DNA from 2 places in the Pseudoalteromonas sp. GutCa3 genome. Region 2 is predicted to be linked to the other one. Evidence: predicted binding sites of a transcription regulator. Region 2 holds the regulator's gene; the other holds the start of a gene.
What was found. Region 2 encodes sigma-54, which starts transcription at its own class of promoters, with help from an activator protein. Its sites were predicted from a motif close to GTTGGCACGNNNNTNGNNT; they were not measured.
Positions count from the first base shown of each region.

Region 1: the regulator sigma-54 is predicted to act here: its motif matches at 9,152-9,170, upstream of CXF64_RS01040 (TorF family putative porin).

Region 1 is NZ_PJBK01000014.1:11,516-23,027, reverse strand. It holds gene CXF64_RS01075 (ABC transporter permease/M1 family aminopeptidase) at 1-3,460, shown strand, start outside; gene CXF64_RS01070 (Bor family protein) at 3,644-3,955, shown strand; gene CXF64_RS01065 (Bor/Iss family lipoprotein) at 3,952-4,281, shown strand; gene CXF64_RS01060 (ABC transporter permease) at 4,295-5,533, opposite strand; gene CXF64_RS01055 (ABC transporter ATP-binding protein) at 5,526-6,233, opposite strand; gene CXF64_RS01050 (efflux RND transporter periplasmic adaptor subunit) at 6,233-7,399, opposite strand; gene CXF64_RS01045 (YIP1 family protein) at 7,456-8,007, opposite strand; gene CXF64_RS01040 (TorF family putative porin) at 8,367-9,053, opposite strand; gene CXF64_RS01030 (hypothetical protein) at 9,331-10,494, opposite strand; gene CXF64_RS01025 (helix-turn-helix transcriptional regulator) at 10,650-10,850, opposite strand; gene CXF64_RS01020 (hypothetical protein) at 10,859-11,290, opposite strand.
Region 2 is NZ_PJBK01000056.1:82,500-94,011, forward strand. It holds gene CXF64_RS09645 (KpsF/GutQ family sugar-phosphate isomerase) at 1-58, shown strand, start outside; gene kdsC (3-deoxy-manno-octulosonate-8-phosphatase KdsC) at 59-610, shown strand; gene lptC (LPS export ABC transporter periplasmic protein LptC) at 607-1,161, shown strand; gene lptA (lipopolysaccharide transport periplasmic protein LptA) at 1,151-1,696, shown strand; gene lptB (LPS export ABC transporter ATP-binding protein) at 1,693-2,418, shown strand; gene CXF64_RS09670 (RNA polymerase factor sigma-54) at 2,488-3,987, shown strand; gene hpf (ribosome hibernation promoting factor) at 4,014-4,301, shown strand; gene ptsN (PTS IIA-like nitrogen regulatory protein PtsN) at 4,306-4,758, shown strand; gene rapZ (RNase adapter RapZ) at 4,777-5,622, shown strand; gene CXF64_RS09690 (HPr family phosphocarrier protein) at 5,665-5,937, shown strand; gene mgtE (magnesium transporter) at 6,068-7,426, shown strand; gene CXF64_RS09700 (protein disulfide oxidoreductase) at 7,483-8,034, shown strand; gene CXF64_RS09705 (YgiQ family radical SAM protein) at 8,492-10,669, opposite strand; gene CXF64_RS09710 (bifunctional diguanylate cyclase/phosphodiesterase) at 10,800-11,512, opposite strand, start outside.

The DNA of each region.
Region 1 (11,512 bases), on a different contig from region 2:
GTTAGGTGGGGCGAATGTTCATATGAACTCGCCTTTCTCTATTATGCTTTTAACCGTTACATTTTGTACACTCGCTATGTTTTTAGTGGTTAACTTTGTTGCCAGCTCTGCTATTCGCAACAGTGAAAGCAAAATGGATGAGCTGGTTTTTAGTAAGCCCGTTAACCCTCTTGCTTATCAATCAGGACGTTTTTTTGGTGCTTACTTGGTTGTGCTAGTTGTTTTTTTAACTGTGCCATTAGGCGTGTTTTTGGGATCTCAATTTGGCTTGTTGGTTGGCTGGCTTGATAGTGAGCTAGTAGGCCCTAATAAGTTTATATATTACGCAGCGCCTTTTTTATATTTAGCAATACCCAGCTTACTGGTACTTAGTGCTATTTTTAATAGTGTGGCGGTCTATTTTAAAACCATGATGGCGGTATATGTAACGGCCGTAGTGATTTATATAACCTACCAATTGGCGAGTATCTATTTTGATGATTTAGCGTTTAGGAATATTGTTGTTTACGCAGATCCATTCGGCCTCGGTTCGTTAATTGACTTAACCCGTTACTGGACTGTAAGTGATAAAAATACCGAAGTGTTAACGCTCTCGGGCGATTTTTTAATTAACCGTATTTTATGGGTAGCAATAAGTTTAGCGATGTTTTTTGGCCTCGGAAAGTTAGGTAATCGCGTAGTAAGTAAAAAACAGAAAAAGCAATTTGCTGTCTCAACGTTTGTAAAAAATAAACAAGCAGCACTTATTAGCAGCGCTAAAAATTACAAGTCAAAAGGGGTGAATACGCAATCGCAATTAGTAATGCGCAGCTTATTTGAACTTAAGCAGGTTATATTAAGTGCCCCTTTTATGATTTTAGCGGGTGTCAGTATTACTATGTTACTCGCACCACTCTTTGCGCCTATTGGCGCGTATGGCACAACAGATTGGCCGCTTACACAAAACATGGTGGGCATTATTCAAAACTCCTCCGCTTTGTTTATGTTTATCATTATTGCTTATTACAGCGCAGAGCTGGTTTGGCGAGAACGCCACAGTGGTATGGGTGATATTGTTGACAGTTTCCCGGTGCATAACAGTGTGTTTTGGGTATCTAAAATTATTGCGTTAATCACTGCAGTTTGTGGTCTTTATTTAGTAGGCATGATGTTTACCATTGCAGTGCAACTGTTTAAGGGGCAATTTAACCTAGAGCTTGGCCAGTACTTATTTAGGTTGGGTTACCTTACATTACTGCCTTTTATTATGATGGCTATATTGGCGTTCTTTTTACAAATAATTAGCCCTAATAAATACATAGGTATGGGTTTATTTATTTTGTATTACATTGCTCAAATGGTAATGGGTGCTTACGGGTTTGAGCATCATATGTATCATTTTTCTCAAAGCAGTAGCGTACCGTATTCAGATATAAACGGTTATGGACATTTTTTACAAGGCGCGCATTGGTATACCCTATATTGGGGGGCATTGAGTGTGTTTTTAGCTATTGTAGGGTTTGCTTTATGGCATCGCGGCCCGTCGCAAACATTGCGTACTCGTTTATCTTTAGTACGTTACAACATGTCTTTAAAAGGCCAGATTGCAGCCGTTATAAGTTTATTGGTATTTGTGGGCGCGGGTTATAACATTTATTACAACACCCGTGTAATCAACGAGTTTGTAACAAGTGATGATAGCGAAGCGCTACAAGTAAGGTATGAGCAAGAGTTTTCACAATACAAAGACTTGCCACTGCCTATAATAACTGATGTTGATTTAAACATTGATATTTATCCTAAAAAGCGTGCTTTAAATGCCGTGGCTAAAATTAAGTTTACCAATACCGCAAACGAGCCAATAACCCGTGTGTTAATCAACGAGCCTAGCCAATCTAAAAGCTGGGATGTAAAAATGGCGGGCGGAAAAATAGTAGAGCGTTTAACCGATTTAGGCATGGTATGGTTTGAGTTTGAACAACCGCTAATGCCGAATGAAGTACGCGAAGGTGAGCTTTCTGTTTCTCGTGAACACGACGGTTTTGTTGATAGAGGATCTGATACTCAACTCGTGCACAACGGGACATTTGTAAATAATAGAGAATTATTCCCAAATTTTGGTTATCAAAAGTATTTTCAAATTGCGGATAAGTATGAGCGCCGTAAGCACGATTTACCCGAACTTGAGCGCGCACATAAACTAGAAGACAGCCGCTATTATACGCAAAATCAGTTTGGGCCTGCTAATGGGTTTATAAACTATAAGGCAACGGTAACCACCGATGAGTCACAATTTGCTATTACACCTGGTTATTTAAAAAGTGAGAGTGTAAAAGACGGACGACGTACTTTTGTTTATAAAATGGATGCGCCTATTTTAAACTTTTATTCTGTGCTTTCGGCAGAGCTTGAAAGTAAAAAGGTTGAGCACAACGGTGTAAACATTGAGGTGTACTACCACAAAGATCATGCATGGAATGTTGACCGTATGATTGAGTCGGTACAAGACTCAATAGATTACTACACGCAAGCCTTTGGGGCATATCAGCATAAGCAGTTACGTATTATTGAGTTTCCTAAGTATCGCTCGTTTGCGCAAAGTTTTGCTAATACGGTGCCTTACTCAGAAAGCATGGGCTTTATTACAGACTTAAGAGATGAGAGTAAAGTTGACTACCCTTACTATGTAACCGCACATGAAGTTGCACACCAATGGTGGGGGCATCAAGTATCGGGGGCTAATGTAGAGGGCAGTGCCGTTATTTCTGAATCGCTCTCCCAATACAGCGCACTTATGGTGCTAAAAAAACGCTTTGGCGCCGAGAAACTTCGTAAATTTTTAAAGTACGAGTTAGATAGATACTTAATGGGCCGTACTGGCGAAGCCTTTGAAGAAATGCCGCTGTATAAAACGCAGTCTCAACAATATCTTCATTACAATAAAGGCTCAGTTGCGATGATGGCTTTGTATGACCGATTAGGTGAAGAGCGCTTAAATGCCGCACTTAAAGCGTTTTTGAATGAGTTTAAATACCAGTCAACGCCATACCCAACTACGCTTGATTTACTTAGCTATTTAAAACAAGACGCAACGCAAGCGGAGCAAAGTTTTATTGATGATCAGTTTAAATATATAACGCTTTATGAGCTTGAAATGAAAGCAGTGTCGGTTACAGATGATGTTGATAGCGAAGGTTTTTACACCGTAACACTGAGCGTTGAAGCAACTAAGCAGCATGCCGATGGACAAGGTGAAGAAACCGAGCAGCCGCTCGATGAGTTAATTGATATTGCATTATTTAGCGATGACCCTGAAAACCTACTCGCTGAAGACTTTGTTATTTACTCGCAAAAGCATCAAATAGTGTCTGGTACTAATACTATTGAGCTAAAAGTAAAAGAAAAGCCATTATTTGCGGGGGTAGATCCTTACATTAAGCTGGTCGACAAAGATAGTAAAAATAATTTAGCTAAATTCTAACGTCTATTTATTTACTAACCACTTAAGTTGACTACTTTAAAGGCCGCATTTATGCGGCCTTTATGTGTAATAAACTGTATAAAACTTCATAGCGTTTCTACATATTCCCCACAGCTTTTTACGCTAATATTTTATGTTCTCTTATAAAGTTACCTTACTGGTATTTAGTTTATAAGGAAGAGTATGAAACCATTAATTATAGGGGCGATAGCATTAAGCCTCAGTGCTTGTTCTGCGGTAACCATTCAGCCACAGGCAACAGCAAAAATAACGAGCCAAGCTAATTACGAAGATAGCCGCCCATTTTATTTATGGGGATTAGTGGGTGAGCAGCGGGTAGACGTAAAACAAGTTTGCTTAGATACACCGGTTATTCAAATGCAGTCACAACAAACATTTAGTGATGGAGCGCTGAGTTTAATTACGCTTGGAATATACTCGCCTCATACCATTAAAGTGTGGTGCCAAGAGCAAGTACTAGGGGAGACATTATGAGAATCAAGCTATTTGCAGCCGGTTGCACACTGATTATTTTAACGGGGTGTACAAATATTTACTTTGATAACGGTATGCAGAGCAAAGTAAGCAATAAAGCACTAAAAAGCTCACGGTGGCATCATAATTTTGCACTTGCGTTGTACGAGGGATCAGAGCCGTTAGATTTAACAACACATTGCCCACAAGGGGAGTGGCAAAGCGTTCATACGTATAAATCGTTTACTAATGGTTTAGCTGAGGTGGTTGTGAATCAAATCGGCCCAGCTTGGTACCCTAAAACAGTAGAAGTACAATGTAATAAGGTACCATTTAAAGCTAAATAATTATTTAAACTAGTTATTCGTAACGCAGTGCATCTATAGGGTTTAGTCTTGCTGCTTTAATGGCGGGGGCTAAACCAAATATAATTCCAATCATTGATGTAAATCCGAACGATAGTATTACAGCCCATGCTGGTATATATGCATCAGGCATACTAGGGACTAAAAACGAAATAAGCCCTGCGGCGCCATATCCTATAATGAGTCCTATTAAACCACCAAAGAGTGAAAGCACAACGGCTTCAACTAAAAACTGCAGCATAATAAAACCAGGTGTTGCGCCTAGTGCTTTTAATGTACCAATAACGCGTGTGCGTTCAGTTACTGACACTAGCATTATATTCATAACACCAATACCGCCAACAAGTAAGCTAATGCCAACAATACCAGCAGTAATAGCAGTAGCACTGCTGGTAAATTTATCTATTTGGGCACGAGATTTTTCAGCGGTTTCAAATTCAAAGTCGTTTTCATCTTTCTCTTTTAGTTTATGTAGTTGGCGTAATACACGGGTTATTTTTGCAAGCACTTGTTCTTCGTTAGTACCTTCATTTAACCTAAACATAATTTGCACATTAGTTTGTGTACTTCCGCCTTCTAAAGCACTCATGGTACTAATTGGAATATTAATGTAATCATCTTGGTCAAAACCAAATAAGCTACCTTGTTTTTCAGCAACGCCAATAATTCTAAACCATTCACCACCTAGCTTTATATATTCACCTACTGGGTTTTCAGGAAGGTTTAGCTTTTCTATGATTGAAGGGCCGATAAATGCGACCCTTCTTCGCTTATCATCGTCCTCAGCACGAATAAAGCGACCAAGTTCAGGATAAGTACGATACGCTTTTTGATAGTCTTGCTCAGTACCGATAACACGCGATGAGTGGCTTTTATTTCCATACTCAGCTCCCCCCGAAAAGCGCCAGGTAAACATTAGGGCAGTTAGCGTTTCAGCTTCTTTTATACGCGACTTTAAAGCTAAAAAATCGTCGTAGGTAAGCTTGGCATTTTTACCAACCATTTCGAGTTCAATACTGGTGTAAGGCTTTATTGTTGTTACATCTGGCGACATATCAGCAAGTTGATCGTTTATTTGCTTTGTAAAACCCTGCATTACTGCAACTACAGTAACTACGGCGGCAACACCAATAATAATGCCCAAGCAAGTCAGTGCGCTGCGCATTGCATTAGCTTTAATAGCTGAAAAAGCGGCTTTAGTGCCTTCCATTATGGCAAGAGCTGATTTAAACATGTTGCTTGATTCCTTCATCTTTAGTTACATCACTTACCACTTTACCGTCCACTAAACGAATTACGCGTTGGCAATGATCGGCAATTTCTTGCTCATGTGTTACTAAAATAATAGTGTGACCTTCGTTATGCAGCTCATCAAACAAATCCATAATTTCGCGGGTTGTTTTACTATCAAGGTTACCTGTGGGTTCATCTCCTAATAATATATGTGGTTTTGTGACTAAAGCGCGGGCAATAGCAACACGTTGACGTTGCCCACCTGATAGTTGGCTAGATAAGTGATTAACTTTATCACCGAGACCTACCCGTTTTAGTGCTTCTAGGGCTTGTTGCTTGCGCTGTTTGCTAGGAATAAAGCGATACACTAAAGGCTGCATTACATTTTCTAGTGCGGTTGCACGTGGTATTAAGTTAAAGCTTTGAAATATAAACCCAACGCTTTCATTACGCTGATGAGCAAGCTCTGTCTCGGTCATACTTTTTACTAGTTTGTCTTTTAAGTAGTATTCGCCACTGGTGGGTGTATCTAAACAACCTAGTAAGTTCATTAAGGTCGACTTGCCAGAACCAGAAGGTCCTATAATCGCCACGTACTCGTTTTGCATTATATGTACGTTTACATCATCAAGTGCTTTAAATACCTCTGAGCCCATTTTGTATTGTTTATTAATATGCTCAAGTTTGATTACCGCAGACATTAGGCTTCTTCCTTGTCTGCATCTGATTTAAGTTTTACCGCATCACCTTCAGCCAGAAGACTTACTGGGCGCGCAGGGCCAATAACTATTTTGTCGCCCTCATTTAAGCCGTCAGTAATTGCTTGCTCTATATCAGATGATATTCCAACAGTTACGGCAATTTTGCTAACTGTGTTATCACTATTTAGTCGCCATACAAATGTTTTATCGTCTTCTTTTTGGATTGCTTCTATTGGAAGTTTTAAACCGTTTTCGGCAATGCTTGTTGCGATCTCTGCTCTACAACTCATTCCTGCATATAGCTGGCGCTCAGTAGTATCGAGTAATACTTTTACTTTAAATGATAAACCTTGAGAGCCTGCTTGGTTTTTAGCTGAAGTACCAATATTGATTACTGTGCCGCTAAATGGTTTATTAGGGTATGCGGCAGCATAAATATTCGCTTTTTGGTTAAGCTTAATACTCGCAATGTCGGTTTCATCAACACGTAGCTCGGCTAAAATAGCGCTTGGGTCGGCTACTAACATCAAATCAGAACCAATAATATTAGTAGTACCGGCTATAACGGTTTCACCTTCTTTAATATTTACAGATGCAAGCAAGCCGCTCATTGGCGCTCTAAATACACTTTTACTTAAGCGATCTTGCGCAATTTGTAGTGATGCTTGTGCTTGGTTGTACGACTCTATTCGTGATTCAATATCGATTTTAGCCAGATCGCGTGCGCTCTCAATGTTCTCATAGCTCTCTTGATTACCTAAACCGACATCGTATAAGTCTTTTTGTCTTTTAAGTTGTCGTTCTAGATTAGTTAGGCGTGTTCTACTATGTTTAATTTCAATTTCTGTGGCGCGAAGGATTGCTTTACTACGGGTAACTTCAGATTCAAAAGCGGTTGTATCAAGGCGCATTAACATGTCACCTTGTTTCACTCCTTGGCCTTCTTGAACAAATATTTTATCTACTCGGCCTGTCACTTCAGAGCGTAATTGCACTTGTGTATTAAAAACTAAATTACCTGAAGCCATTATTGAGTCAGCAATGTCGCCAAGCTCTACTTGAGCAATATTTACTTCGGCTTGCTTTTCATCGCCAGAGATTTGCTTTGACACAATTAGGGCTATAAATGCGCCTACAGCGAGTGTGATGATTATTGCTTTTTTCATTTTTATCTATCCGTGAATTAAGTAATGCGGAGGCAATACATACCCCCATCTAGTGGTTACATTGCTGCAATGACTGCCCAAATACCAAAAATAATGATTGAAGGAAGTGCAGAGAATAGGAGTGCTTTGTTAGTTGAAAAATTAGTCCAGCATTTTAAGCCGATCATTCCCAGCGCAATGCTCCAAAAGCTAAATAAGTTTATTGATTCTAATAAGCTATAAAAAGGATGGCCAATTTCAAGTCCTATTATTAATTGGTTAATAGATGCGTAGCTAAATACGGCTTGTTGAGATATTTGATCTGTACTTGCACTTAGTACAAGAGCAATTGTGCCTAGGCTTGAAATAACAACTGGCATCATTGTCCAGGTAGAGAATCCATACCAAGCTCCGTAGCTATGTTCTGATTCAGGATCTTGTTTAGCCACAAGCATATAATAAAGTGCCATGAGTGCATTCATAATAGCTAGCCCCATTACGCTGCCAAACAGAGCAAACCAAATTTGGTTTTCTGCATTTAGCTCTATACTTTGACGAATTGCTTTTTGCTCGCCAATTGTTGCATCTATACTTGATGCTGCTACTTGCTCATTAATCAAAAACTGCATATCAACACTAGAGTAAAAAATATAAACACTAGCGATACTAGCCTAGCAAGGGTAATACATATAAATGCTAACCATGACCAACCCTTGGCGTGTTCAACACCATTGAAAGCTTTACTAGGATTTATATAAATATCGAGTAGGGCGCTAAAAGCGTTAGGTGATTTCATTATTATTCCTTTATACCTATTTTATGGCTAGGCAGTTATAAATGCCCAGTGACTAAGTTATAGAATAAAGGAAAAAGTATGTATTGTTTTCATTCAATTGTAACGGTTTGTTAACAGGTGTGAGGGGTCTTATTCAAAAACGAGAAAAGGGCCAAAAGGCCCTTCGTGTTGCAGCAAGTAACACATTCTTTCTTATAAATTAAAGTCTACAGAATAAGCAACGTAAGCTTTAATATCTGAATCATCCATATCTGTATCAGACAAACCAAAAGTAAAACCGTCTTTCGAAATTGATACACCGTAATCTAGAATATTGTCATCGCCAATAAAATCACCAGAGTAATGGCCTAAGTGAAGTGCCATTTCAGTGCCGTTACTGCCAACAGCAAAACCGTAGTCAGCTGTCAGGTAAAGTGAATCACCAAAGTCTGTACCATCACCACTTGCAGCTGATGTTGCAAGTACTGAAGCACCAAATGTAAAACCTTCTACACTAATGCTACCGTAAATTTCAGAGAAATCTGCGTCTGCTTCAGAAGCGGCATCTGGGTAAGCGTAATAAATATAGCCAACATCGTAGCTAACGCTTTCGTTAATGTCGCCACCAAAGCCTGCATATAAATCAAGCTCATAGGTCATTTCATCTGCCCACGATGCATTTGAAGCCCAAGTACCTGCATAAAAGCCCGATTCATTGGCGTAATCAATACCGCCTGAAATAGCTGCATCGCCCCCAGTTTGCTCTTGACCACGCCATAAGTAGTTTGATGTTGCCGCTGCATTAGCAGTTACTTCAGCATGTACGGCTGTTGACGTTAAAGATGTTGCGCCCATTAATGCTATAGCACTGATAGCGATTGTTTTTTTTAGTTTTAGCATGTCCATTTCCCGTTATATGATTTTTGCTCGCCAAGGTTTTTATTATGTAATCGGAACCTTTAGGCTGACGGCTTTTTATTGTTTAACTAACGGGATAATTGCACTGTATGTGCCAGCTTCATTATTTTTTATTAAAAATTATTTTTTATTTATTAAAAACATGAGCTTGAATTTTATGAATAGGATGGGGATATAACATGAAGGAAGATGTTGCGCACATTGCTGGTGCATAAATTAACCTAGCCGCACCATAAAAGTACGGCTAAATTAGAAGATTTTAACCGAATATAGTGCGCATAAGGCTAATTGTTTCGTTTACGCTGCGACCTTTTTGTACTTCACTCACAATTGAATCACGTTTACTGCGAATATGCTCAGGAATATCGTCAGCAGCAAGTGCACGGTCTACTAGAATTTCTGCAGACTCTTTACCTCTACGCTGAGTTTTACCTGTTGTAGTTGTAGTACGTTTAGGCTTGGTTAGCAGTTTAATGTAGTTAGAGTTATCTGGTGTTTTAGCATCAGCGTAGTGAAAGAAACATGGAATTAATGCTTTAATAGCAACCAATTGTTCTTCTAACTCATTACTAGGTTTAGCCATTTTGTACCATGACATAGCTTGAATACCTTTTACGATATCTTGCCAGTAACGCTCAAAATCACTATTTTTAAGTTTAGAAACACCAAGGGCACCACATAATGCATCTAATCGATTATTTGTAATCGGAGTAAATAAATCAGGGCGACGCATTGCAAGCAGTCGTGTTGCAGGCGCAAGTGTTGGTTTTTCGTTGTTGTCGGTGAATATTTTTGAATAAGCAGCAACAAATTGTTGATATTCGTATTGAGTAATATCACCTTCAAGTGGAATATTCACTAGTGCATCGTCAAAAGCACCTGGTAAATCACCAAGCATTTGATGGAAGCTCTTTGCACTCTTTGTAGATGCAAACCATTCAACGTCAAAGTTGTATGTGCTTGGATCAAGTGATGCCATGTGCTTACCGCTAAACGCAAGTAAGTCTTCAGGAATCATATCTTTAAGAGACTGTTCACGAATGCTTTTGATGTAGTCTACCAAACGAAGCTGTTCATCAAGTGCAATAACGTCTTTGTGTTGTTCTACAAATACACTTACAACAGGCCACGGAGCAATACGTAAAGTTTTAACCTGTAAAAAGCTGATAGCTGAAATAAGCTGATCGTGTAGCTTCTTAAGTACTGGTAACTGCTGTGGCTCTAGCAAATCGTAGTTCATACGATCTCTGCTTGCACTTAGCAATTCGTAACACCAAGGTAAAAAATCATCAGGGTGGTTTTCTACTTTCACGGCCATAAGGTTAAGGCTTAACTCTGAAGATTGCTTCAGAATGTTCTGATAGATTTGATTTTCTTGTTCGCCTAGCGTCATTTTTGACGGTGAAATTAGCAGTTTTTTCATGCCTTGTAGAATCTCCGGTTTAGATATATATTTTTTTGCTGGTCTATTTTAGCGCAATTACGCTAATAACAACAGCGCTGTCCTCCATACGTTGTAATTGAAGTGACTAAATCAGTATTTTTGCTAATAAAATGAGACTAATGCTTTAACATGTATCAATCATTTTCATCCAGTACAAATAGGCTTTCAACTGAGGTATTAAAATGCTTTGCTATTTTTAGAGCAATTATTACCGACGGCGTAAACCGGTTTGTTTCTACGGTACTTATTGTTTTGCGCGACACGTTAATAGCATCAGCAAGTTCTTGCTGTGAAAGCCCGGCCTCTTTTCGATACTTTGCTATGTTATTTTGCATTTCCTCTCCTAATCACGATTTTGCCAAAGCAATGAAGCGCCATATACCAAGAGCATGATACCTAGGTAGAATATTGCCATAGTTGCATGCGAAAATTCGGTAGGTATTTCATCGCTTATATAAAAAACACCAAGAAGGCAAAACCCAAATGCAAAACTTGTATGTTTATATGCATTAGTGTCAATGGTGTTTAGAAACTCATCTTTATAAGCGTATTGAAAATACATTTTTAACGGAAAACCCCCTTTAATGAGATAAATAATCACTATAACTATATAAAAAAAAACGCCCATTCCAACAGTTAAAAGCCCTCCAATATGTTGATCTTGTTTTATTAGTGAGTAAACACAGAGAAGTAAACAAACTATCCCTGCGCTTAAACTAATCCATATGTTTTGACCCATAAATTGTTCTTCAGTTTTAATATCCTGTTGTTTCATAGTATTCATCCTGTAATAGTATTTTATTTTTTGTAACCTCTGGGTATCAATGTAACCTTGGGGTATCACCGGGTCAATATTTATTTGTAACCTAAAGGTATCAAAATGTTTCAGGAAAGATTCATATATAACAGGTAAAATGGTTTTAGTGGCTTTTTTACATCAACTACAATGATTTTAAGGCTAACACTCGCTATGATAAGAACATTATTTGCACGTTTG
Region 2 (11,512 bases):
AAACCAACCTATTGGCGCATTAAACATGCAAGACCTATTAAAAGCAGGAGTGTTATAAATGCAATTTGAAGAACTCTATCAACCGCTGAGCGATGATGCAAAAGCACGCGCTAAAAAAGTAAAACTACTTATATGCGATATTGATGGTGTATTTTCTGATGGCCGTATTTACCTTGGTAATCAAGGTGAAGAGCTAAAAGCATTTAATACAAAAGATGGTTTTGGCATTAAAGCGCTTATAAACAGTGGCTTTGAAGTGGCTGTAATTACTGGTCGTCATTCACAAATAGTGCAACAACGTATGAGCAGCTTAACCGTACAGCATATTTATCAAGGCCAAGAAAATAAGCTCATTGCCTATCAAGAATTAAAAGACAAACTCAACCTTAGCGATGAACAAATTGCTTATATCGGTGATGATGGTCCTGACATGCCCGTTATGGAATTAGTCGGCTTTGCTGTTGCAGTAAATGATGCCCATCCACTTATTAAACGTTTATCACACTATGTAACGCAAATGCCTGGCGGCTTTGGTGCAGTAAGAGAGCTCACCGACTTACTTATGCTTGAAAATGGTAAAGCATTGACTACACAAGGCACTAGTTCATGAATGCAGCGCGCATAATATTAAGCGTTTTATTCATTAGCTGTATGGTTTGGCTTTGGTACCCTTATTTTACACAAACAAATATTGTGCCTCAGACTGAGCCTGAAGTTATTGCCAAGCCTGATTACATAGCCATTGAACTCAAACAAACAGCCTATGACGAACAAGGTAAAATTAGCCACAAAGTCACTGCGGCTAAAATGGAGCTATATCAACAATTAGGTTTTACGTTTTTTGAAAAACCTATTTTTACTTTATATAACGAAAAGCAAACGTGGCAAATAAATGCAGACGAAGCAACATTATACGAAGACAAACAATTAATTTTAGAAGGCAATGTGGTTGCCAAAAACTTAACCGATAACGCCATGATAGACAAAATCAATGCTGATAATATTCAGGTAGATATAAAGCTATTAACAATGCGTTCGGAGCAACCCGTTATCATCACTGGACCCAATTTAAAAATCACTGGTAAAGGCCTAGAAGCCGACTTAAAAACCGAAGTGATAAAACTAATTAACCATACGCGAACCATATATTATGACCAATAAAATATTAAAATCACTTATTATTCCTACACTTATACTAGCGTTTAATAGTAATGCTGCAGAGCAAAACACGCAACCGACTGCAAATCAAATTTCAATAAGCGCCGATAAGCAAGAAGGTCAATTAAAAGCTAATGTCGGGATTTTTGAGAAAAATGTTGAAATTATTCACGGTAATCGCCGTATCACAGCCGACCGCTTAGAAGTACATAAACGCGATGAACTTGGTGATAATAAACAATTATTAATTGCTACAGGTAGCCCTGCGCACTTTGAAGAAAAGCAATCAGATGGCACGACTATGAGCGCCAGTGCTGACGAAGTACGTTATGATGTATCTAAGCGTTTTTTAACGCTTGTTGGTAATGCACAAGTATCGCAAGCGGGACAAAAAATAAATGCTAAAAGCATTACCTACGATATAGAGCAGCAGCTAATCAGTGCCGAAAAAGATGAAAACTCAACTGACCGCGTTCACACAATTTTAGTGCCAATCGAGACTAAAAAAAGTAAAAAAAGCGACAAAGGTCAACCATGAGCACATTAAAAGCAGAGCTATTAGCAAAGAGCTATAAAGGCCGTGAAGTTGTAAAAAACGTCGGCCTTGAAGTCAAAGCTGGCAGTATTGTTGGCTTACTTGGCCCTAACGGCGCAGGTAAAACTACCACGTTTTATATGATAGTAGGACTTGTACCTAGCGACAAAGGTAAAATATCGATAGACGATAACGATATTACTCTTTTACCTATGCATAGTCGTGCTAGATTAGGCATTGGCTACTTACCGCAAGAGTCTTCAATATTCAGAAAGCTGACTGTTTATCAAAACTTAATGGCCATTTTAGAAACGCGCAAAGAGTTAAATAAACAAGCTAGAGAAGACACTCTCGATAAATTATTAGATGAATTTAGCATACAACACATTCGTGATAGCCAAGGTATGGCATTGTCAGGAGGCGAACGTCGTCGTGTTGAAATAGCACGTGCGCTGGCAGCAGATCCTAAATTTATATTACTGGATGAACCATTTGCAGGTGTTGACCCTATTTCGGTATTAGATATAAAGAAAATAATAGAACATCTTAAAAATCGTGGGATTGGTGTATTAATTACCGATCATAACGTAAGAGAAACCCTTGATGTTTGTGAAAAAGCCTACATTGTTTCTCATGGGGAGCTGATTGCATCAGGTACTCCAGAACACGTATTAAATGATAAAACAGTACGCGATGTTTACTTAGGCGAGCAATTTAGGCTGTAACATTTACGCCATGTCTTTAAGCATCTGCTAGTATTAATTATAACAACATAAAAGGATTGTTAGAGATACATGAGGCAATCACTACAGCTGCGCATGGGCCAGCAACTTACAATGACTCCACAGCTGCAACAAGCTATTCGTTTGTTGCAACTCAGTACATTGGATCTCCAGCAAGAAATACAAGAAGCTCTCGACAGCAACCCGCTATTAGAGGTTGAAGAAGCAGACTATTCAGAAGACGCTGCAGGTAAAAACGAGCAAAAAGCAGATACAGATGACATAACTGTTAGCGCATCTGCCGATGATGCTCCAAGCGAATACGAACAAGATAGTGGTGAAGCACTTGCAAAAGACACGCTAAGTGACGACATGGCTATGGATGTTAGTTGGGATGAGTACATGAGTGCCGCCCCAGCAGCATCATCGGGTCCGATGCCTGAAGACGAATCAATATACCAAGGCGCCTCTACTGAAACGCTCCATGAGTATTTAATGTGGCAGTTACAACTAACGCCATTTAGCCCTACAGACGAAGCTATTGCTATTGCGATTGTAGAAGCCGTCGATGATTCAGGTATTTTAACACTAAGCTGCGAAGAGATTTTAGAAAGCTTTAATCAAGAAAACGAAGATGATAACGAAGTCGAACTTGATGAAATTGAAGCTGTATTAAAACGCATCCAACTGTTTGATCCTGTTGGTATTGCTGCACGTAGTTTACAAGAGTGTTTGTGTATTCAGCTTAACCAGTTTGATAAAGAAACACCTTACATTAATGAAACAAAAATGATTTTAACCGAGCATATTGATTTATTAGCTGCTCGTGACTATCGTACATTAATGAAGAAAACTAAGCTCAAAGAAGAAGAGCTTAAAGAAGTAATGACATTAATACATACTCTTAGCCCTAAACCTGCAGATACTATTGTAAGAGAAGAATCTGAGTATGTTATTCCTGATGTGTCAGTTAAAAAAATTAAAGGCCGCTGGGTTGTTGAGTTAAACCCAGATAGCATGCCTAAAATTCGTGTTAATAGCCAATACGCGGCAATGTCTCGCACTGTAAAATCCAGTGGTGACAGCCAGTTTATTCGCTCGCATTTACAAGAAGCTAAATGGTTTATTAAAAGCTTAGAAAGTAGAAACGACACGCTATTAAAAGTAACAAATTGTATTGTTAAGCAACAACAAGGCTTTTTTGAACACGGTCCTGAAGCCATGAAACCAATGGTTTTAAATGATGTTGCTGAAATGGTAGAAATGCACGAATCAACAATTTCGCGCGTAACAACCCAAAAGTATATGCACACACCCCGTGGTATATTTGAGCTTAAATATTTTTTCTCAAGCCATGTAAGCACCGAAAACGGGGGGGAATGTTCATCTACAGCAATCCGTGCGCTTATCCGAAAATTAATCGCAGCAGAAAACTCAGCAAAACCATTGAGTGATAGCAAAATAGCGGATATATTGGCTGAGCAAGGAATTAAAGTAGCGAGACGTACAATCGCAAAATACCGCGAATCTCTGGCTATTCCACCGTCAAATCAGCGTAAAAGTTTGATTTAAGACGCAAAAAAAAGAGGGTAATGCTTATGCAACTAAACTTAACTGGTCGTCACGTAGAATTAACCGATTCACTAAGAGACTATATTAATACCAAATTTGCGAAGCTAGAAAGACACTCTGATCATATTAATAATGTTCATGTCATTCTCGATGTAGAAAAATTAAATCAAAAAGCAGAAGCCACCATACACGTAAGCGGTGCTGAGCTATTTGCCTCTACAGAACATCAAGATATGTATGCCGCCATTGACTCGTTGATCGACAAGCTCGATCGACAAGTAATTAAACACAAAGAGAAGCTTGCTCGACACTAATATGATGAAATTAAGCTCACTTATATGCCAGGACTGCAGCAAAGCTGCGGTCCTTTTTAATAGCAAAAAAAGAATTTTAGAGTTCATTAGCGAACTTGCTCACGACAAACTTCCGTATTTACCGCAACAAGATATTCTTAATGCTTTAATGAGCAGAGAAAAATTGGGTAGTACAGGTATAGGGCGTGGCATTGCCATTCCTCATGGAAGAATGAGCGGTGCAGAAGAGCCTTTGGCTTTAGTACTCGTTAGCGAAACTCCAATAAATTTTGATGCAATCGATAATCGCCCTGTTGATATTTTCGTCGCACTCATCGTACCAGATGGCGATAACCAGCAGCACTTAAAGACTCTAGCAACCATTGCTGATAAACTAAACAACAAAGATTTTTGTAAACAGTTACGCAGTGCAAAATCAGATACTGAGCTTTACCAAGTTATTGTCAATCAATCATAGTTTTATAAAGGGTGTTAAATGGAGTTAATTATCATAAGCGGCCGTTCTGGTTCTGGAAAGTCGGTTGCTTTACGCGTTGTAGAAGATTTAGGTTATTATTGCGTAGATAATATTCCAGTTAACTTGCTTCCTTCATTAGTTCGCAGTGTGTCTGATAGCTACGATAAAATTGCTGTTAGCATTGATGTGCGTAACATCCCTAAACAACAGGATGAATTTAACGATATTCTTGAATACTTGCCTGGCTTTGCAAAACCTACGTTATTTTATTTAGATAGCGACGATCAAACATTGATCAAACGTTTTTCTGAAACTCGTAGATTACACCCACTATCAATTGACTCGTTGCCTCTTGATTTAGCCATCAAAAAAGAAAAAGAATTACTTGATGTATTAATCACCCGCGCCGACTTTATGATAGACACGACTGATTTGAGTGTTCATCAACTCGCTGAATCTATTCGTGAAAAGATTTTAGGTAAAAAAGATAAACAACTGATTGTCACGTTTGAATCGTTTGGTTTTAAACACGGCATACCAAAAGAAGCAGATTATGTATTTGATGCACGCTTTTTACCAAATCCACATTGGGAACCTGAATTAAAACCTTTAAATGGGTTAGATCAACCTGTTAAAGATTATTTGGCCAATCACAGCATAGTGCAAAAATTCACATGGCAAATTCAAACATTTGTACAAACGTGGTTACCGCACTTAGAGCGAAATAACCGCAGTTATTTAACCATTGCCATTGGGTGTACAGGCGGACAACACCGCTCTGTATATTTAGCGCAAACTATCGGTGAAAGTTTTGCAATGACACATCCCAATGTAAAAATTCGCCATCGCGAACAAGAAAAATAATATAGCTGAATAATCACCTGTTCAGCTTAAGTAGAGTAAGTTATGCATTGTGAAGACACTTTTTTAATAAAAAACAAATTAGGATTGCACGCCAGAGCAGCCACCGTGCTTGCCCAATTAGCAGTGCAGTTTGATGCGACAATTACATTATTTCAAGATGACAAAGAAGCCGCAGGCGATAGCGTACTTGCACTAATGCTACTTGAAAGTAGCCAAGGCAAAGAAGTAAAAGTTGTATGTAAAGGCCCCGATTCTGAGCAAGCTTTACATGCTGTTGGAGAATTAATAGCACAACGTTTTAATGAACAAGAATAAACAGTTATAAAAATAATGCTCGCATTACTAATGCCCCAACTAAAACAGATATATAAAATAAATACGGTTAGTGACGCCAGTTAACTCACCTCTCCCCATAAAGTAATATAAAAATTTATAAAGGACGCCAATGCCTGAAGCTTTTGAACAAGATTACCCACTACAGCAACTAAAACAGGTGACTAAGTCACTCAATAGTGGTCAATTTGTTCAAGTTAGGCGCATGCTCGCAAAAACAGCTCCTTGTGATACCGCATTATTATTAGAATCATCACCACATAAAATTCGCCGACTCCTTTGGCAGTTGGTTGATCCTGATGTGCAAGGTGATGTTCTTGAAGAACTATCAGAAGATGTTCGTTTAGGCATTATTGCCCAAATGGAACCTAAGCACATTGCAGCCGCAACCGAAGATATGGGCCACGATGACTTAGGTGAAGTATTACGTAGTCTGCCGGACACCGTTTATAAAGACGTTGTTAGTGCGATGGACATTCAAGACCGTGAACGTGCAACACAAGCACTTTCGTATCAAGAGCGTTCTGCTGGCGCGCTAATGAACACCGATACAGTGACCATTCGCCCTGACGTTACGCTTGATGTTGTACTTAGGTATATTAGGCTACGTGGCGAGTTACCAGAAGGTACCGATGACTTGTACGTTGTTGATAAGCATAACTGCTTTATAGGCGCTTTATCGCTGAGTACATTATTAACTAACCCGCCAGAAAAGATTGTTCGCGATTTAATGGATGAAGATTGTGAATCCATTCCAATCTCAATGGATGAAAGTGAAGTCGCGCAATTATTTGAACGTCATAATTGGATATCGGCCCCCGTAGTTGATGATAACGATCAGCTCCTTGGTCGTGTCACTATCGATGACATCGTTGACGTAATCCGAGAAGATGCTGAGCATAGTTTATTGGGCTTAGCCGGCCTTGATGATGAAGAAGATACCTTTGCGCCAGTACTAAAAAGCTCTAAAAAACGCTCAGTTTGGTTAGGTGTCAACTTACTAACTGCACTTGCAGCTGCTTTTGTAGCTAGCTTTTTTGAAGGCACTTTAGATGTTTTACCTATTTTAGCTGTACTTAACGGTATTGTCCCTTCTATGGGCGGTGTTGCAGGTAGCCAATCATTAACGCTTGTTATTCGTGGTATTGCGGTAGGTCATATAAATCAAACAAACCAACGTTTCTTGATGATGAAAGAGCTTGCTATTGGCGCGTTAAACGGTGTTTTGTGGTCGTTGTTAATAGCAGGTGTTATTGCCCTATGGCAGTGGGACTTTATGCTTGGTGGCGTACTCGCCTTCGCTATGTTTATGAACTTAGTGGTGGCAGGTGTTGCTGGTGCGAGTATCCCTATTATTCTTAAAAGAATGAATATAGACCCAGCTCTTGCAGGGAGTGTGGTGCTAACCACGGTGACAGATATTGTGGGTATATTCGCCTTTTTAGGTACTGCTAGTTGGTTGCTGGTTTAAATTAGAAACCTTTGCAAATAACTAAAGTAAAAAACACTTAGGGTAAAGCTGCAACTATGACAACGGATACCAAAAATAAAAAAGACACACCTAAAAAAACGCCAAAACAAAAAGGCCTATCAATATTAAAAAGTGTGTTGATATATGGTTTCATATTTTTCGTAATTTATAACGCTGTCAATTGGTGGCGACAACCTGTTATGCCAGCAAATCCTCAATTACAATTAATAGATTATAAAGGGCAAAACATTGATTTGTCAGCAATGAGCCAAGATAAACCAACACTTGTCTATTTTTGGGGAACTTGGTGCCCTATTTGTAGTATTACCTCCCCTGCCATAAACGAACTCGCAAACGAGAATAACTACCCTGTGGTTAGCATCGCAATAAAATCAGGTTCGGATCAAAAACTACATGAGTATCTAAATGAGCAAGGCTACAGTTTTACCACTGTCAACGATCAACACGGTGAGATATTTGCCGATTGGCAGGGGCAAGTCACGCCTTCCTATATAATTTTAAAAGATAATAAAATGACGCAAGGGCTAACAGGCATTCAGCCGTTATGGTCACTTAAATTACGTTTGTGGTTATCATCAACGTTTTAAGAAAAAACTAACTGCAAGTATATAGGCACTAAATACGTGCTATCTCAAAAGAGGGTTCTAAAAGCTCGCTCTTTATTACCTACAATAATATAGCCAATAAAGAGCAAGGTTTACTTAATTTACGCATTAAAAGGGTTTAAAAACCCTTAGCGTAATTAAACTAATCTACTAGGGCGTGTTGATCTTTGTGGATTGAAATTTGTTCAATCTAGGGGCGATTAAATCGCGGCGCGAGGTTTGTAACCTAGTGGGCTAAGTAAAAACCGAGCAACAAAGAGTTAATCGTCCCTAGAAAGAACCCAAAGGGCAGCGCATGTTTGGTATTTATGCTGCGTTATCGCCTATTCATGGGGAATAACCACACTACATAGGCTCCGCCTTGCCTAAAAACCAAACATACTGCTGCAAATTCACCCACCAAAGATCAACACGCCCTAGTTATTAATAGATTGAATCACTAACGTGTACTTTGACGATTACCGCCTACTTTTGGTTTAGTGTTTGCCTTTTTAAATTGGCTAAAGCCGGTATGTCGCGTTAGTGCAGGACGTCCGCCTTTACTGCCACCTTTACCTGCTTTTTCATCACGCCCTTCTTCAGGCACTAAACAGTTAGGCCCTTTACCAATTAAATTAGCTTTACCCATTTTACGCAGTGCTTCACGTATCATCGGCCAACCTGCTGCATCATGGTAGCGTAAAATAGCTTTATGTAATCTACGTTGACGAGCACCTTTAGGTACTGGAACAACTTCTGTATTATTTTTTATATTACGTAAAGAGTTCATTTCTGTGTGGTAAATAGTCGTCGCATTAGCCATCGGTGATGGGTAAAAATTTTGTACCTGATCAAGCTTAAAGTCGTTTGATTTAAGCCATAAAGCCATGTTTACCATGTCTTCATCTTTTGTCCCTGGGTGAGCAGATATAAAGTAAGGAATTAAATACTGCTTTTTACCGGCTTCTTTAGAGTACTTATCAAATAATTCTTTAAATTGATCGTACGCCCCCATACCTGGTTTCATCATTTTTGATAATGGACCATCCTCTGTATGCTCTGGGGCTATTTTTAAGTAGCCACCTACATGATGCGTTACTAATTCTTTAACGTAACGGGGGTCGCGTACAGCTAAGTCGTAACGAACACCAGAAGCAATCAATACCTTTTTGATACCCTTAACTTCACGTGCTTTTTTGTATAAGTCTATTGTTGGCGTATGATCTGTATCCATATGCTTACAAATTTCAGGATACACACATGATAAACGTCTACAGGTACTTTCTGCCTTTTTGCTCGTACAACGCAGTTTATACATATTTGCCGTTGGGCCACCTAAATCAGAAATAACACCAGTAAAGCCGGGCACTTTATCTCTAATCTGTTCAATTTCTTCAATAATTGATTCTTGCGAACGACTTTGAATAATACGCCCTTCATGCTCCGTAATTGAGCAAAACGAACAACCACCAAAACAACCGCGCATAATATTAACTGACGTTTTGATCATGTCGTAAGCAGGAATTTTAGAGTCGCCGTAACTTGGGTGAGGAATACGCTGATACGGTAAACCAAACACAGCATCCATCTCATGTGTTTCTAATGGGTATGCTGGCGGGTTTACCCAAATAGAACGATCGCCGTGTCGCTGAAACAGTGCTCTTGCACAACCAGGATTTGTTTCTTGATGTAAAATACGCGAAGCGTGGGCGTATAAAGGTTTGTTAACACTTACTTGCTCATAAGCAGGTAACTTAACGTAAGTTTTTTCCCACGGTTTAGGTCGCGCAGGCTGAACCATAATTGGTTTTGCAGCTTCTGCCTTTAAGTCTATACCCGCTTGTTTAAATTCAGATTTACTGCAGCCAACATCATCAGCGCCGTATGGATTTGGAATAGGGTCGATTTTACCAATTTTATCTATAGCGGTGGAGTCACTTCCACGCCAACCTGGTAAAGGTTCTTTTCTGATAACAGCCGTGCCGCGAATATCTTGAATAGTATCCATTGTTTCGCCTGCGGCAATACGGTGTGCAACTTCAACTAACGGACGCTCTGCGTTACCGTAAATTAAAATATCAGCTTTTGCATCAAACAAAATACTACGACGTACTTTTTCTTGCCAGTAATCATAATGAGCTATACGACGAAGACTCGCTTCAATACCGCCAATAACAATTGGGATACCTTTGTATGCTTCACGGCATTTTTGCGAGTAAATCATTACGGCGCGATCTGGACGTTTACCACCTACGTTATCTGGCGTGTAAGCATCATCGTGGCGCATACGCTTTTCAGCTGTATAGCGATTGATCATCGAATCCATGTTGCCAGCTGTTACACCAAAAAATAAATTCGGTCTGCCTAGTTCCATAAATGCATCTTTAGAGTCCCATGCTGGCTGGGCAATAATACCCACTCTAAAGCCTTGCGCTTCAAGTACACGGCCAATTACCGCCATACCAAAACTAGGATGATCGACGTACGCGTCGCCACTAATTATTATTATGTCACAGCTATCCCAGCCAAGTGCATCCATTTCTTCACGTGTAGTTGGTAAAAATGGCGCGGTGCCATAACATTCAGCCCAGTATTTAGGGTATGAAAATAAGGCGCGCTTAGCTTTGAGTGTGCTCATAATTGTGGCCGTAGAATAACAAAAGGCGCGAATTATACCCTACTAAATTGTTTATATATACAAAGTAGTCAAAGCATATCGCGCCTTAAATTCTAAATCGTTCATTAGCTTAAATAATAAGTTAATCTTTTTAGCGTTTATTTATAAATTCTATTAATTCATTTTCAGGCATGGGTTTAGCATACATAAAACCTTGTACTTCATCGCATCCTAAATCTTTTAAGAACTGGGCTTGCTCTTGTGTTTCGACCCCTTCAGCAATTGTTTTTAAGCCCAATTTAGCACCAAGAGATATAACTAAGGCAGCAATAGCGCCAGTGTCGTCATTTGGTAAATCTTTAATAAATGCACGATCTATTTTCAACCGATCCAAAGGTAAACTTTGAATGTAACTCAGCGACGAAAAACCAGTACCAAAGTCATCAATAGCAACTTCCATTCCGAGTTCTTTTAGCTCGCTTAGCGTACTAATAACCGTTTCCAGCTCATCCATTACTACGCTCTCGGTGATTTCTAATTCTATGTTTTTTGGCTTAACACCATATTTTAACAATGTATTTTTAACAGTTTGCGCATAACCTTTTACTTTAAACTGTGGGACAGACACATTAACTGCAATACAAATTTCTGTGCCCATATTTTCTAGGCGCTTTTGCTGTTGGCAAGCTTGTTCTAATACCCACTGCCCTATATCAACAATTAAACCCGCATCCTCTGCAAGTGGCACAAACACAGCCGGCGATATATACACGCCATCACTTGCCGGCCAGCGTAATAATGCCTCACATCCAATTAGCGATAAGTCATCTAGTGCAAGTTGAGGTTGGTACCATACCTCTAATT